Regions from separate parts of the Stenotrophomonas sp. 99219_Sma genome, predicted to be linked through region 2. Evidence: riboswitches for the same ligand, from Rfam matches in the RefSeq annotation. Region 2 holds a riboswitch; the other holds the start of a gene.
What was found. Region 2 has a riboswitch for glycine ahead of ACZK13_RS18790 (trimeric intracellular cation channel family protein). Riboswitches for the same ligand answer to the same signal wherever they lie in the genome.
Positions count from the first base shown of each region.

Region 1: linked by a shared signal. The riboswitch ahead of gcvP (aminomethyl-transferring glycine dehydrogenase) and the one ahead of ACZK13_RS18790 (trimeric intracellular cation channel family protein) in region 2 are both predicted to bind glycine.

Region 1 covers NZ_CM151117.1:3,401,799-3,409,587, forward strand. The annotation lists gene ACZK13_RS15665 (M2 family metallopeptidase) at 1-1,682, shown strand, start outside; gene ACZK13_RS15670 (hypothetical protein) at 1,978-2,370, opposite strand; gene ACZK13_RS15675 (siderophore-interacting protein) at 2,454-3,350, opposite strand; gene ACZK13_RS15680 (multidrug effflux MFS transporter) at 3,493-4,719, opposite strand; glycine riboswitch at 5,019-5,121, shown strand; gene gcvP (aminomethyl-transferring glycine dehydrogenase) at 5,184-7,789, shown strand, end outside.
Region 2 covers NZ_CM151117.1:4,118,929-4,126,717, reverse strand. The annotation lists gene ACZK13_RS18800 (multidrug efflux RND transporter permease subunit) at 1-1,602, opposite strand, end outside; gene ACZK13_RS18795 (MdtA/MuxA family multidrug efflux RND transporter periplasmic adaptor subunit) at 1,599-2,765, opposite strand; gene ACZK13_RS18790 (trimeric intracellular cation channel family protein) at 3,051-3,668, opposite strand; glycine riboswitch at 3,750-3,855, opposite strand; glycine riboswitch at 3,869-3,958, opposite strand; gene ACZK13_RS18785 (GIY-YIG nuclease family protein) at 3,999-4,274, shown strand; gene ACZK13_RS18780 (nuclear transport factor 2 family protein) at 4,346-4,777, shown strand; gene ACZK13_RS18775 (hypothetical protein) at 4,782-5,219, shown strand; gene ACZK13_RS18770 (NAD(P)/FAD-dependent oxidoreductase) at 5,319-6,599, opposite strand; gene ACZK13_RS18765 (NYN domain-containing protein) at 6,723-7,502, shown strand; gene ACZK13_RS18760 (glutathione S-transferase family protein) at 7,647-7,789, shown strand, end outside.

The sequences.
Region 1 (7,789 bases), 720 kb from region 2:
TCGAACAGGCCTCCACGTTCGACGGCAAGCCGATGAGCGAGGACAGCAAGCGCGCGATCCACCTGCTGAAGCTGATGTCCTCGATGCCGGCACCGCGTGACCCGGCCAAGCTGGCCGAGCTGACCCAGATCGCCACCCGCATGGAAGGCAGCTACGGTGCCGGCAAGTACTGCACCGATGCCAACGATCCCAACTCCTGCCGCCAGCTGGGCGAGCTGGAGCAGGTGCTCGCGCGCAGCCGCGACTACGACAAGCAGCTCGATGCCTGGCAGGGCTGGCACAGCACCACCAAGAGCATGCGCGGCGACTACCAGAAGTTCGTCGGCCTGGTGAACGAAGGCGCCAAGGGCATGGGCTTCACCGATGCCGGCCAGATGTGGCGCAGCGGCTATGACATGCCGCCGGAACAGATCGGCCCGGAAACCGATCGCCTGTGGGAACAGGTCAAGCCGATGTACGAGCAGCTGCACTGCTACGCACGCGGCAAGCTGGACAAGACCTACGGCAAGGACAAGGCCGAAGTAGGCAACGGCCTGATCGCCGCGCACCTGCTGGGCAACATGTGGCAGCAGGACTGGTCGAACCTGTGGGACCAGCTGGAACCGTACCCGGGTGCCGGCAGCCTGGACATCACCGCTGCGCTTGAAAAGCAGTACCAGACCAATCTGAGCGCGGCGCTGGCCAAGGCCGGCAAGGATGCCAACGTAGCGGCGCAGTACAAGGCACAGCGCGAGGCCGAACTGCGTACCGCCAGGCAGATGACCGAGCGCGCACAGGACTTCTACGTGTCGCTGGGCATGCCGTCGCTGCCGCAGTCGTATTGGGAAAAGACCCAGTTCATCAAGCCCGACGATCGCGACGTGGTCTGCCACGCCAGCGCCTGGGACATGAACATGGAAGGCGACGTGCGCACCAAGATGTGCATCAAGCCGAACGAAGAGAACTTCACCACCATCTACCACGAGCTGGGCCACATCTATTACGACCTGGCCTACAACCCGTTGCCGCCGCTGTTCCAGGGCGGTGCCAACGATGGTTTCCATGAAGCGATCGGCGACACCATCGTGCTGGCGATGACGCCCAAGTACCTCAGCTCGATCGGCCTGGTTGATGCGCCGACCGAGAGCCGCGAAGCGGTCATCAACAACCAGATGCGCATGGCGCTGTCGGGCGTGTCGTTCCTGCCGTTCGGGCTGATGATCGACCGCTGGCGCTGGGGCGTGTTCGATGGCTCGATCACCGCCGACAACTACAACAAGGCGTGGTGGGACCTGAAGGCCAAGTACCAGGGCGTGGCGCCGGCCAGCACCCGTGGCGAAGAGTTCTTCGATCCGGGCGCGAAGTACCACGTGCCGGGCAACACCCCGTACACCCGCTACTTCCTGGCGCGCATCCTGCAGTTCCAGTTCTACAAGGGCCTGTGCGACGCGTCCGGCTACAAGGGCCCGCTGCATGAGTGCACCTTCTACGGCAACAAGGAAGCCGGCCAGAAGTACTGGGCGATGCTGAGCAAGGGTGCCAGCCAGCCGTGGCAGGCCACACTGAAGGAACTGACCGGCACCGACAAGCTCGATGCCGGCCCGATGATCGAGTACTTCAGCCCGGTCAACGAATGGCTGAAGCAGCAGAACGAAGGCCAGATGTGCGGCTGGCAGGCCAACGCGGCCCCGGCGGCGAAATGAGAAAAGGGGCGGGTCCGCAAGGATCCGCCCCTTTCCGGTAGTGCCGGCCGCTGACCGGCGACTACGCGATGAAGACCCAACGGGCAGCCGGCCAGCGGCCGGCTCTACCGAAACAGCAATCAAACGAAGGCCAGATGTGCGGCTGGCAGGCCAACGCGGCCCCGGCGGCGAAATGAGAAAAGGGGCGGGTCCGCGAGGATCCGCCCCTTTCCGGTAGTGCCGGCCGCTGGCCGGCAACTGCACGGTGGACATCTGTCTGGCAGCCGGCCAGCGGCCGGCTCTACCGAAATGCCTGTCAGCTGTTCTTCTTCGCCGCCATCGCTGCAGCCAGCTCGGCCTTGAATTCCTCGAAGGTCTGGCCCTTCTCCTTCGCTTCGGCCTGTGCGGCATCGCGCAGCGCATCGGAGTACATCAGGCGCACCGGCGTGCCGTTGCGCTCGTGCAGTTCACCGGCCTGCATGATCAGCGCCAGCACCTGCGCAGCGCTCTCGCTGTGGCCAGCGATGCGGCCGTCCATGCCCAGCACCCATTCGCCGTCACGGCGCACGACACCGGCCAGCAGGGTGCGCTGCGCATCGCGCAGCTCGGCATGCGGTTCCACCGGCGATGCCTGCGCGGCGGCCTTGTTGGCGGCCTGCTTTTCCTGGCGACGGCGCTGGTCGCGGCGGGTCTTGGAGCTGGTGGACATGGTGCGGTACCGCTGCGAAGGGGGGCGCAAGGATAGCGCACCCCGCCCGCAGCGCTGCTTCACGCGTGCTCGATCCAGCATGGTCAGTCCAGCACCTTGCCGTGCCGCCAGTAGCCCATGAAGGTGATCGCGCGGCGGTCCAGCCCGCAATCGCGCACCAGGTGGCGGCGGATCGCCATCACCGCCCCCGCCTCGCCCGCCACCCAGGCGTACAGCGGCCCGGCCACGCAGGTGTCGGCCTGCTCCCAGAGGATCTGCGTATCGACGTCGATCTCCTCCAGCGCATCGCCAGCAGGCACGCTCGAGGTCGCTGACAGCCGTTCCTGGACCGCCTGCAGCAGCGGCTGGCCATAGGCGGCCTGCCCACGCGGCAACCACACCAGCTCGGCCGTGGCCGGCGCCTTCAGGGGAACCGCATCACCGGCCTGCGCCACTTCCAGCAGGGCCAGCGCGCGCGGCGGATCCACCATGGCAGCCAGTTCCTCGAGGATGCCGGCTACCGCAGGCAACGCGGTTTCATCGGCCACCAGCAGCACCTGGCCGACACCGACCGGTGGCTTCCACTCCCAGCCTTCGCTGCTCTCGGCGCAGTCGGCGTCCGGGGCCAGCAGCACCACGCGATCGCCCGGCCGTGCATGCATGGCCCAGCGCGAAGCGGGTCCGGTCACCCCGTGGATGACGAAATCGACGTCGACCTCGCCCTGCTCCGCACGCAACTGGCGGATGGTGTAGGTGCGCATCGGCGGGCGCTGATCGTCCGGCAGGGCCCGATAGCGTGGGTACCAGTCGTCACCGCTGGGGACCTGCGGCACCTCCTGGCCGGGCAAGGGGAAGAACACCTTGATGCGCTGATCCGGGCCTTCGGTTTTCATCCGCGCCACGTCGGCACCGGTGAACACCATGCGGTCCAGGGAAGGGGAAAGAACGCGGCGCTCCTTCAGCGCCACCTCGAACAGGCGGTAGGTCTGCTGCGCAGCCATGGGGGAACCTCATGCAACGACATCGGATTGGCTGGCTGTCGTGCATCCACGCACCGGCTGGCTGGAATGCCCAGCCTAGTCCGGTTGTCCGCGGCTGCAAGGATGTGCCGGCATCCCCGTCCGCCCTACCCCTGCGCGCTGCTCAATGGCCCGTGCAGGCTGCCTGCGCCGCGCGCTCGCGCTGGTGTTCCCAGTACCAGAACACGAAGCCGGCGCCGAAGAACGCGGCCTGGCCCAGGGCCAGGTGCAGCGGGCTGGCGCTGAGCAGCGGCGATACCACGCCGGCCACCACGGTGCTGATCATCAGCTGCACGAAGGCCTGCAGCGACGAGGCCAGGCCGCGCTGGTGCGGGTACATGTCCAGCACCGCCAGCGCCAGGATCGGGAAGATCAGCGCCATGCCCATGCCGCCCAGGAAGATCGGCAGCACTGCCCACGGCAGCACGAACTGCGGCGACAGCGCCACGTAGCCGACGTTCAGCAGCACCGACAACGCGCACAGGCCGAACCCAATGGACACCTGGCGGGTGGGCGTAGTGTGCCCAGCCATGCGCCCGGACAGGAACGAGCCGGTGGTCATGCCACCGATGGTGGGAATGAACAGCCACGCAAAGCCGCCCTCGCCCAGGTGCAGGTGCTGCATCACGAACACCGGCGCCGAGGAGATGTACAGGAAGATGCCACCGAAACCGATGCTGCCGGCCAGCGCCAGGCGCAGGAAGCGCGGATTGAAGCCGATGCGTACGTAGTCACGCATCAACGTGCGCGGCGACAACGGCACGCGTGCTTCGACCGGATGGGTCTCCGGCAGGTAGCGCGCAGTGGCCGCCAGCAGGACCAGCCCGAACACCACCAGGAACCAGAAGATCAGCGGCCAGCCGGCGCCACTGAGCAGGATCCAGCCACCGATGATCGGCGCGATGGCCGGGGCGATACCGAACAGCATCGACACCTGGCTCATCAGCCGCTGCGCGTCGTGGCCGTGGTACAGGTCGCGGATCACCGCGCGGCCGACGATCATGCCGACACCCGCCGACAGGCCCTGCAGCGCACGGAACGCCAGCAGCGTGGTCAGGTCGGTGGACAGCGCGCAGCCAACCGAAGCGCCGACGAACACCACCAGGCCACCGAGGATCACCCACTTGCGGCCCCAGGCATCGGACAGCGGGCCGTGCGCCAGGCTCATCAGGCCGTAGAACAGCAGGTACACGCTGATGGTCTGCTGCACCGCCACTTCGTCCACCGCCAAGCGCTGGGCCAGCTGCGGGAACGCCGGGAAGATGGTGTCGATCGAGAACGGACCGAACATGGCCAGACCGGCGAGCAGCAGGGCCATGCGGCGGGTGGAGGGAGCAACAGCGGCGGTCATGGGGAAGGCGTCCGGCAGGGCCATGCGCGGCACGCACGGCGGGCGCCGGTCCCCTTCTGCAGGGACGGCGCCAGATGAATTCGGGTATCCGCCCATCATAGGTGGGGATTGCGCCCGATGCCATGCAGCGGTGCACAAAACGCACGACATGGCCATCGGCCATTCAGGCGCGGCGGCCATGTCTGGAGGCGGCCGGCGGGCCCGCAACGGGCTATAATCAGCGGGCAACACGGTGGGAGAAGCGGAACACCGCTGCCGAAGGCGCAACGCCCGTAATCGCTCAGGCCCGATACCACCCGTAACAGAACTCTGGAGAGACCGGTTCGATCCGGCGCCGAAGGGGCACGAAGCTGCGGTCCGCCGCGCTTTTAAACTCTCAGGCAAAAGGACAGAGGGGCGCCCCGCAGACCGCCGACCGGCGGCTTGTGCCCGTGCGTGTGCCCTTTCCTGACGGATCCTTCGCCATGTCCCAGAACACCCCTTCCCTGCGTGAGCTCGAGCACCACAATGCGTTCGTCGAGCGCCACATCGGCCCCAACGACGCCGAGATCGCGCAGATGCTCGATGTCGTCGGCCACGCGTCGCTGGATGGCATGACCGATGCCATCGTACCGGCCAAGATCAAGTCGCCGGCGCCGCTGGCGCTGCCGGAGTCGATGACCGAAGTGCAGGCACTGGCGAAGATCCGTGCGATCGCCGACAAGAACACCGTGCTGCGCAGCTTCATCGGCCAGGGCTACTACGGTACCCACACGCCGAACGTGATCCTGCGCAACATCCTGGAAAACCCGGCCTGGTACACCGCCTACACCCCGTACCAAGCGGAAATCTCGCAGGGCCGCATGGAAGCGCTGATCAACTTCCAGACCCTGTGCGCCGACCTCACCGGCATGGAAATCGCCAACGCCTCGCTGCTGGACGAAGCCACTGCCGCCGCCGAAGCGATGACCCTGGCCAAGCGTTCGGCCAAGTCGAAGTCGGACACCTTCTTCGTGCACGACGCCGTGCACCCGCAGACGCTGGAACTGCTGCGCACCCGCGCCGAGCCCATGGGCATCGTGCTGCGCGTGGGCACCCCGGCCGAAGCGCTGGAAGCGGAAGCCTTCGGCCTGCTGCTGCAGTATCCGGATACCTTCGGCCAGGTCGGCGACTACAAGGCGCTGGTCGATGCCGTGCACGCACGCGGCGGCCTGGTGGCCGTGGCCACCGACCTGCTGGCCCTGACCCTGCTGGCCGCCCCGGGCGAATGGGGCGCGGACATCGTGGTCGGCAACAGCCAGCGTTTCGGCGTGCCGTTCGGCTTCGGTGGCCCGCACGCCGCCTTCATGGCGTGCCGTGACGCCTACAAGCGCTCGATGCCGGGCCGCCTGATCGGCGTCTCGATCGACGCGCAGGGCAACCCGGCCTACCGCCTGACCCTGCAGACCCGCGAGCAGCACATCCGCCGCGAGAAGGCCACCTCCAACATCTGTACTGCACAGGTGCTGCTGGCGGTGATGGCGTCGATGTACGCCGTCTACCACGGCCCGGAAGGCCTGACCCGCATTGCCCGCCGCACCCATCGCCTGGCCTCGATCCTGGCCGCAGCGCTGCGCAATGCAGGCGTGCAGGTCGGTGGCGACTTCTTCGACACCCTGCATGTCACCGGCGTGCACGCCGATGAGATCCACGCCAAGGCCCGCGCCGCCGGCTACAACCTGCGCGCGATCGACAGCGACTCGGTCGGCATCAGCCTGGACGAAACCACTACCCGCGCCGACATCGTCGCCGTGGCTGCCGTGTTCGGTGCCTCGCTGGACGTCGACGCACTGGATGCCAGCACTGCCGATGCGCTGCCGGCCGGCCTGCTGCGCCAGTCCGCGTTCCTGACCCACCCGGTGTTCAACACCCACCATAGCGAGCACGAGCTGCTGCGCTACCTGCGTTCGCTGGCCGACAAGGACCTGGCAATGGACCGCACGATGATCCCGCTGGGCTCGTGCACCATGAAGCTCAACGCCACCGCCGAGATGATTCCGGTGACCTGGCCGGAGTTCTCGCAGATCCACCCGCTGGTGCCGGCCGACCAGGCGCTGGGCTACAAGGAACTGATCGACACGCTGGAAGCGATGCTGGTGGAATGCACCGGTTACGACGCGGTCAGCCTGCAGCCGAACTCCGGCGCGCAGGGCGAGTACGCCGGCCTGCTGGCGATCCGCGCCTACCACCGCTCGCGCGGTGAGGAACATCGCGATATCTGCCTGATTCCGGACTCGGCGCACGGCACCAACCCGGCCTCGGCACAGATGTGCGGCATGAAGGTGGTGGTGACCAAAACCGATGCCAACGGCAACGTCGACGTCGAGGACATCCGCCTCAACGCCGAGAAGTACAGCGACCGCCTGGCCGCGATCATGATGACCTACCCGTCCACGCACGGCGTGTTCGAGGAAGAGGTGGTGGAGATCTGCGAGATCATCCACAAGCACGGCGGCCAGGTGTACACCGACGGTGCCAACATGAACGCCCTGGTCGGCGTGGCCAAGCCGGGCAAGTGGGGTTCGGATGTTTCGCACCTGAACCTGCACAAGACCTTCTGCATCCCGCACGGTGGTGGCGGCCCGGGCGTCGGCCCGTGCGCGGTCAAGGAGCACCTGGCGCCGTTCCTGCCAGGCAAGCTGGGTGACAACGGCCCGGTCGGCATGGTCAGCGCCGCCAGCTTCGGCAGCGCCTCGATCCTGCCGATCAGCTGGATGTACATCGCGATGATGGGCCGCGACGGCCTGCGCAAGGCCACCCAGGTCGCGCAGCTCAACGCCAACTACATCGCCAAGCGCCTGGCCCCGCACTTCAAGACCCTCTACACCGGCCGCAACGGCCTGGTGGCACACGAGTGCATCCTGGACGTACGCCCGCTGGAGAAGACCAGCGGCATCGGCGCCGAGGACGTGGCCAAGCGCCTGATCGACTTCGGCTTCCACGCCCCGACCCTGAGCTTCCCGGTGGCCGGCACGCTGATGGTCGAGCCGACCGAGAGCGAGTCGCTGCACGAGCTGGATCGCTTCATCGACGCGATGATCCAGATCCGCGA
Region 2 (7,789 bases):
CAGTGCGAGGGTGGCAACGGTGGCCAGCAGCATCAGCGGCTGGCGCTGCAGCACCCAGCGCAGCTGGCGGTCGTAGAGGCCGATGACGCGGTCGAAGACATCGGGCGCATGTGCAGTCTTCGCGTGCGGCTTCAGGAACCGCGCGCACAGCATCGGCGTCAGCGTCAGCGAGACCACCAGCGAAATGCCGATGGCTACAGCCAGTGTCACTGCGAACTCATGGAACAGTGCACCCACCAGGCCGGCCATGAACAGCAGCGGGATCAGCACCGCGATCAGCGAAACAGTCAGCGACACCAGGGTGAAGCCGATCTCGGCTGCGCCTTTCAGCGCTGCATCGCGGGGGCTTTCACCTTCCTCCAGATGGCGGGCGATGTTCTCCAGCATCACGATGGCATCGTCCACCACGAAGCCGGTGGCGATGGTCAGCGCCATCAGCGTGAGGTTGTTGAGCGAGTAGCCGGCCAGCAGCATCACCGCAAAGGTGCCGATGAGCGACAGCGGTACCGCGACGCTGGGAATGAGCGTGGCCGGCAGATTGCGCAGGAACACCCAGGTGACCAGCACTACCAGGCCGATGGCCAGTACTGGTTCTTTCTGCACGCCGCGCACCGACGCGCGGATCGATTCGGTACGGTCGCTCAGTACATTCATCTGCACGCCGGCGGGCAGCGTGGCCTGCAGCTGCGGCAGCAGCGTACGCACCTGCTCGACCACGGCGATCACGTTGGCGCCGGGCTGGCGCTGGATGTTCACCAGCACTGCCGGCGTGGTACCGCTCCACGCAGCCAACTGGCGGTTCTCGGCGCCATCGGTAATGGTGGCTACATCGCCCAGCCGCAGCGGCGCGCCGTCGCGCCAGGCCAGTACCAGGGCACGGTACTCATCCACGCTGCGCATCTGATCGTTGGCATCGAGCATCACCGCGCGGATCGGGCCATCGAAACTGCCCTTGGGCAGGTTGACGTTGGCGGCGGCGATGGCGGTGCGGATGTGGTCCATGCCCAGGTTGTTGGCGGCCAGCGCCGCTGGATTGACCTGGATGCGCACCGCCGGGCGCTGGCCACCGGCCAGGCTGACCAGGCCGACGCCGGGCAACTGCGCCAGGCGCTGGGCGATGCGCGTATCCACCAGATCGTGCACCTGCGGCAGCGACAGGCCTTGCGAGGTCACCGCCAAGGTCAGGATGGGGGTGTCGGCCGGGTTGACCTTGCGGTACACCGGCGGCACAGGCAGGTCCCCGGGCAGGAAGCTGCCCGCCGCGTTGATGGCGGCCTGCACGTCCTGCTCGGCCACACCCAGCGACACCTCCAGCCCGAACTGCAGGGTAATGACCGAGGCGCCACCGGAACTGGTCGACGACAGTTGTTTCAGGCCGGGAATCTGCCCGAGTTGGCGCTCCAGCGGTGCGGTGATGGTGCGTGTGGTCAGTTCGGGGCTGGCCCCCGGATACAGCGTGGTGATCTGGATGATCGGGTAATCGACCTGCGGCAGCGCGGCCACCGGCAGCAGGCGATAGGCCAGCACGCCGGACAGCAGCAGCGCCACCATCAGGAGAGTCGTTGCGACCGGGCGCAGGATGAACGGGCGCGAGAGGTTCATGCGCCGGCCTTGGTCGCGGCCTCCTCGGTGATGATCTCCACCGCCGTGCCGTCTTCCAGCCCGTCGATGCCTTCAATCACCACCTTGTCCCCTGCGGCCAGCCCGGAGCGCACGGCCACGCGTCCATCATCGGCTGGACCGAGCACCACGGTGCGGCGTTGTGCCTTGCTGTCCTTGTCGACGATATGCACGTAGTTGCCCTGGCTGCCGAACTGCACGGCGGCATCGGGAATCAGCAGCGCGGGCTGCTCGCCCAGCTGCAGGCGGACGTTGACGAACTGGTTGGGGAACAGCGCCAGATCGTGGTTGTCGAAGTGCGCACGCAGTTTCAACGTGCCGGTGGTGGTATCGATGCGGTTGTCGACGCTGGACAGCGAGCCGCGGGCCAGCTGCCGGCGTTCTTCGCGGTCCCAGGTTTCCACCGCCAGTGCCGGTTGCGCCTGCACGGCATCGAGCAGCGCAGGCAGCTCGGGTTCGGGCACGGTGAACAGCACGCTGATCGGCGCGGTCTGCGCCAGCGTCACCAGGCCTTCGGCATCGCTGGCGCGCACCAGGTTGCCCACGTCCAACCGGCGCAGCCCGACGCGGCCACTGACCGGCGCGGTGATGCGGGTGTACTGCAGCTGCAGGCGCGCTTCATCAACAGACGCCTGATCGCTGAGGCGGCGGCCCTGCAGCTGGCGCACCTTGCTCTGCTGGTCGCTCAGTTCCTGCCCGGACACGTAGTTCTGCTTCTGCAGTTCGCGGTAGCGCTGCAGCTGGCGCTCGGCGTTTTCCAGCTCGGCCAGATTCTGCTGCTGGGTACCCTGCGCCTGTGCCAGCTTCACTTCATACGGGCGCGGGTCGATCTGCGCCAGCAGGTCGCCGGCCTTCACCTGCTGGCCTTCCTGGAAATGCAGCCGCAGCAGTTCGCCATCCACGCGGCTGCGTACCACCACGCTGTGCAGCGGGGTGACCGTACCGACCGCCTTCAGGCGCAGCACCAGCGGCTCGGCGCTGGCGCGTGCCACGCGTACCGGCACCGTCTTGCCCGGCGCATCGTCGCTGCTGCCGGCGCCGTTCCGGGGCCACAGCCACCACGCCAGAACGGCGACGAGGGCGATGGCCAGCACCGCCCACAACAGGCGGGCACGACGGAAGCGGGAATTTTCGGCGACAGACATGGGGCATCCTGCGCCCTGCGCGCGCAGGGACATGCGGGCCCGTCGGCGCGTTCACGGCACCACGGGCAGCGGGGAGGGAGTTGTCTGGCGGGGCCGCGGGCGCGGCGTGGCTGGATGCCGTCGCGGCAGCGACGGGGTGACAATGGTAGCCAATCACCCCGGCCAATGCCGTATGACCATGGTCATGCAACGCATTCGGTAGTGCCGGCCGCTGGCCGGCAACCTGCCGGAATCTGCGGGCGTGTGCCGTGTTGCCGGCCAGCGGCCGACACTACCGACAAACAATCAATGCACTTCGTCGTGATAGACGAACTTCGGCATTTCCCAGCGGTAGTGGATCGCCAGCAGGCGCAGCGCGAAGCCGCCGCCGAGGCAGCACAGGATCGCGGTGGCGTCGGCCACGCCCCAGTGCAGCAGCAACAGGTAGGCCGCGCCGGTCAGCAGCGCGATGATCGCGTACAGCTCCTTCTGGAAGATCAGCGGCACCTCGTTGCAGAGAATGTCGCGCAGCACGCCGCCGAAGGCGCCGGTCAGCATGCCGGCGATCAGCACGATCGGCATGGCATGGCCGGCCTCGCGCGCGATCGAGCAGCCGATCAGGGTGAAGGCGATCAGGCCCAGGCCATCGAGCACCAGGAAGGTGCGGCGGAAGTGGTGCATCCAGCGCGCCACCCAGGTGGCGATCAGCGCCGCGCACACGGTGAAGCCCAGGTACTCGGGATGCTTCACCCAGCCCAGCGGGTAGTGGCCGAGCAGGATGTCGCGCAGCGAACCGCCTCCGAGGGCGGTGACGCAGGCGATCATGACCACGCCGAACAGGTCCATGCGGCGGCGGCCGGCGGACAGCGCGCCGGTCATGGCTTCGGCGGAAATGGCGATCAGGTAGATGATGGACAACAGCATGGGGCAGGCTCCGGGCGCGGTGGGCCGGCCATGCGCCACTATCGCCACTGCCTGCGCAATGACGGGATGACGATGGCCGGTGCCGCTCCCGCTGTCCTTTTGCCTGAGAGTTCAGCGGCATGGGCCGCGTGCCCCTTCGGCGGATCGTGCCGGGCATGCCCGGTGACCTCTCTCCAGCTCGGCGAGTCGAATGCATGGTTGGTGGGATTCCAGCCCACCGGCCTGAGCGATCATGGGAGCCTGCGCCTTCGGCGGGCGCCAGCGCGGCGCCTCTCTCCTGCATTCGGGCGCCAGTATATCCGCTGCAGTGCAGCACGGCATAATCCGGGCATGGCCCCGTCCCTCCGACCCTGGTTCCTGTACCTGCTCGAATGCCGCGATGGCAGCTATTACGCCGGCATCAGCACCGACGTGGATGCGCGTTTCGCTGCCCACCAGGCCGGCAAGGGCGCGCGTTACACCCGGGCGCGGCCGCCGCTGCGCGTGCTGGCCGTACGCGAGTACCCGGACCGGGCTGCCGCCTCGCGGGCCGAGTGGCAACTCAAGCAGCAGCCGCGCGAACGCAAGCTGGCCTGGCTGCAGGAACCGGCCGAGACGCTTCTGTAGATCCACGCCATGCGTGGATGGGCCACTTGGCCCATGCCATGATCACCCCGCGCCCAGAGCTGGAGCCCCGGATGTCCACGATTGCCCTGCTGTTCGCTCTTTCCGCAGCAACGAGCCCCACTGCCGATCCGGCCACCCTCGAGGCCATTGAAGCCACCTGCCACGATTACGTCGACGGCCAGCTGGAAGCCGACCCGCAGCGCGTCGCCCGCTCCCTGCACCCGGACCTGGCCAAGCGCGCGGTCCTCGGCGATACGCCCGACGAACGCCTGGGCCTGCGCCGCATGTCGAAGGAAGAACTGGTGGCGCTGACGAAGCAGGGCGCGTTGAAGACCCCGAAGGATCAATGGGACCGCCGCTGCACGGTGCTGGACGTGACCGGCAACGCCGCCTCGGTGCGACTGGAAACCCCGTGGTTCGTCGACTACTTCCACATGGGGCGCTTCGACCAGCGCTGGGTCATCGTCAACGCACTGTGGTACGCGAAACCAAAGGCGCAGTAGAGCGATGCGTGCCGCCGGCAAAGCATGGATCTGCGTCGTCATGCTGGTCGCCGGCATCGCGCTGCTGCCTGGCCTGCTGTACCTGCTCGGGTTGGCGCTGGTGGAAGGCCGGCCGAACTTGGCCGACCGCACGCCCAGCGGTGTGGCCGCGTGCAGCAGCGAACCGCGGGCGGGATACCAGCCGATGAATCCCTGGAGCTTCACGACGCGGTTCTTCGATCCTGAAGCGTTGAAGAAGGCGACTGATGTCGAGCGCGAAGCGTTCTGGGTTGCACGCCGCCACCTGATGCGGCAGCCAAGGCACGACATGCTGCGCTGGCATCTCAGCAGTACCGCACTGACAATCTGGATCACCCGGCATTGGAGTACCGCGCAGATTGCTGATGCCGCGAGGAAGGAGGATTTCTGCCGCACCTGGTCGAAACGGCGGGTGGCCCGATGAACCGGTAGATCCACGCCATGCGTGGATGGTGTTGACGGGGTCAGAGCCCTTTCCTGCGGAAAGGGATCCGACCGCGCAGCAGCCGGCCAGCGGCCGGCACTACCGTCGGGGTCGCCGGTCTTCCTGATCATCACCGAAGATGATGCGCGCGCTGCGCTGGTAGCTCCAGTACGCCACGGCCCAGTTCAGCAGCACCACGATGCGGTTGCGGAAGCCGATCAGGAAGAACACGTGCGCGGCCAGCCAGAACCACCAGGCCAGCACGCCGGAAAGCTGCAGCCGGCCCAGGTGCACGATCGCGGCCATGCGGCCGATGGTGGCCAGGTTGCCGAAGTCGGCGTACTTGAACGGCCCCGGTGCTGCCTTGCCATGCAGACGCGCGCGGATCACCTCGGCCACGTACTTGCCCATCTGCTTGGCGGCGGGCGCGACGCCGGGCACCGGCTTGCCATTGGCCTGGTTCAGCGCGGCCAGATCGCCGGCCACGAACAGTTCGGGGTGCCCGGGCAGGGTGAGGTCGGGTTGCACCTGCACGCGTCCGGCGCGGTCCAGTGGCACCTCCAGCGTGCGCGCCAGTGGTGAAGCGGCCACACCGGCGGCCCACACCACGGTGCGTGCCGGCACGAATTGATCACCGAGCTTGAATCCCAGGCTGTCGATGTCGCTCACCGGGGTACCGGTCAGTACTTCCACGCCCAGCTTTTCCAGCTGACGGCGCGCCTTCAGCGAAAGCACTTCCGGGAACGAAGACAACACGCGTGGGCCGGCCTCGACCAGCCGCACCTTGGCGCTGGCTGGGTCGATGTGGCGGAACTCGTTGCGCAGCGTATGCCGCGCGATCTCGGCCAGAGTGCCGGCCAGTTCGACGCCGGTAGGTCCACCACCAACCACGGCAAAGCTCAGCCATGCGGCCTTCTTCGCCGGGTCCGGTTCCGCCTCTGCGCGCTCGAACGCCAGCAGCAGCTTGCGGCGCAACGCAATGGCATCGTCCAGCGTCTTCAGACCGGGCGCATCATCGGCCCATTGGTCGTTGCCGAAGTAGGCGTGGGTGGCGCCGGTAGCCAGCAGCAGGCTGTCGTAGTCCAGCGTGCTGCCATCGGCCATGCGGATCTGCCGGGCCTGCTTGTCGATGGTCACCACTTCGCCGAGGCGGACTTCCACATTGCGCTGGTGGCCGAGGATGTGGCGCAGCGGTGCGGCGATATCCGGGGCGGACAGGCCGGCGGTGGCCACCTGGTACAGCAGCGGCTGGAACAGATGGTGGTTGCGGCGGTCGACCAGGGTGATGCGTATGCGCTCGCGGGCCAGGGCACGGGTGGCCCAGAGACCGGCAAAACCGCCGCCGACAACAACCAGGTGGGGAACGCGCTCGCGACTCATCGACTCACTCCAGTGGGGGCATTGGGGGAAGCGCCTGGCATCTTCGCACGATGGCGCCCTGTCACGTCAGCGCCGGCATGGATCGGCGATACTCGGGTTCAGGCAACCGCCCGTGAGGAGCCCATGAGCGAACCGGAAAAGCGCATCGCCCTGTTGATCGACGCCGACAATGCGCCGGCCTCGAAGATCGACGAGGTCCTGGCTGAAGTCGCCCGCTACGGCGTGGCCAATGTGCGCCGCGCCTATGGCAACTGGAAGAGCCCGCGGTTGAAGGGTTGGGAGGCCGTGCTGCACGAATATGCGATCCGCCCGATCCAGCAGTTCGCCTACAGCAAGGGCAAGAATGCCTCGGACATGGCGATGGTGATCGATGCCATGGACCTGCTGTACGCGCGCAATCTCGATGGCTTCGCCATCGTGTCCAGCGATGCCGATTTCACCCCGATGGTGATGCGCCTGCTGACCGACGGTGTGAAGGTCTATGGCTTCGGCGAGAAGAAAACCCCGGAGCCGTTCGTCAACGCGTGCTCGAAGTTCACCTATCTGGAAGCGCTGGGCCAGACCCATGCCAGCGTGCCGGATACCGAACAGGCGTCCAGCGAACAGGCATCGAACGAGCCTGTTGCCAACGACGATGCCCGGCCACGCAAGAGCGGTGCGGAAATGCGCAGCGATACGCGGCTGGTGAAGATGCTGCGCCGTGCGGTGTCCTCGGCCGAGGGCGAGGATGGCTGGTCGCACCTTGGCCCGGTCGGCAGCCAGATCGGCAACCAGGCCTCGTTCGATCCGCGCAACTACGGTTACGGCAAGCTCAGTGACCTGCTGGCAGCGATCGGGCTGTTCGAGCTGAAGAAGGACGGCAAGTCCTCCTACGTGCGCGCGCTGCCGAAGAAAAACCGGTAGTGCCGGCCGCTGGCCGGAAAAGAACCGGTAGTGCCGGCCGCTGGCCGGCAAGCCCCAGATGCCAGATCCCGCATCCGGCACGCACATCTCCACTCCGATCAGGCGTATCGTTGCCGCTCGCATTGCCAGCAAGGAAAAACCCGCATGTTGAAGATCTGGGGCCGCCGCAATTCCAGCAACGTCCGCAAGGTGCTGTGGTGCGCCGAGGAGATCGGCCTGCCGTATGAATCCATCGAGGTTGGTGGCAGCCATGGCGGCACGCAGACGCCGGAGTACCTGGCGATGAA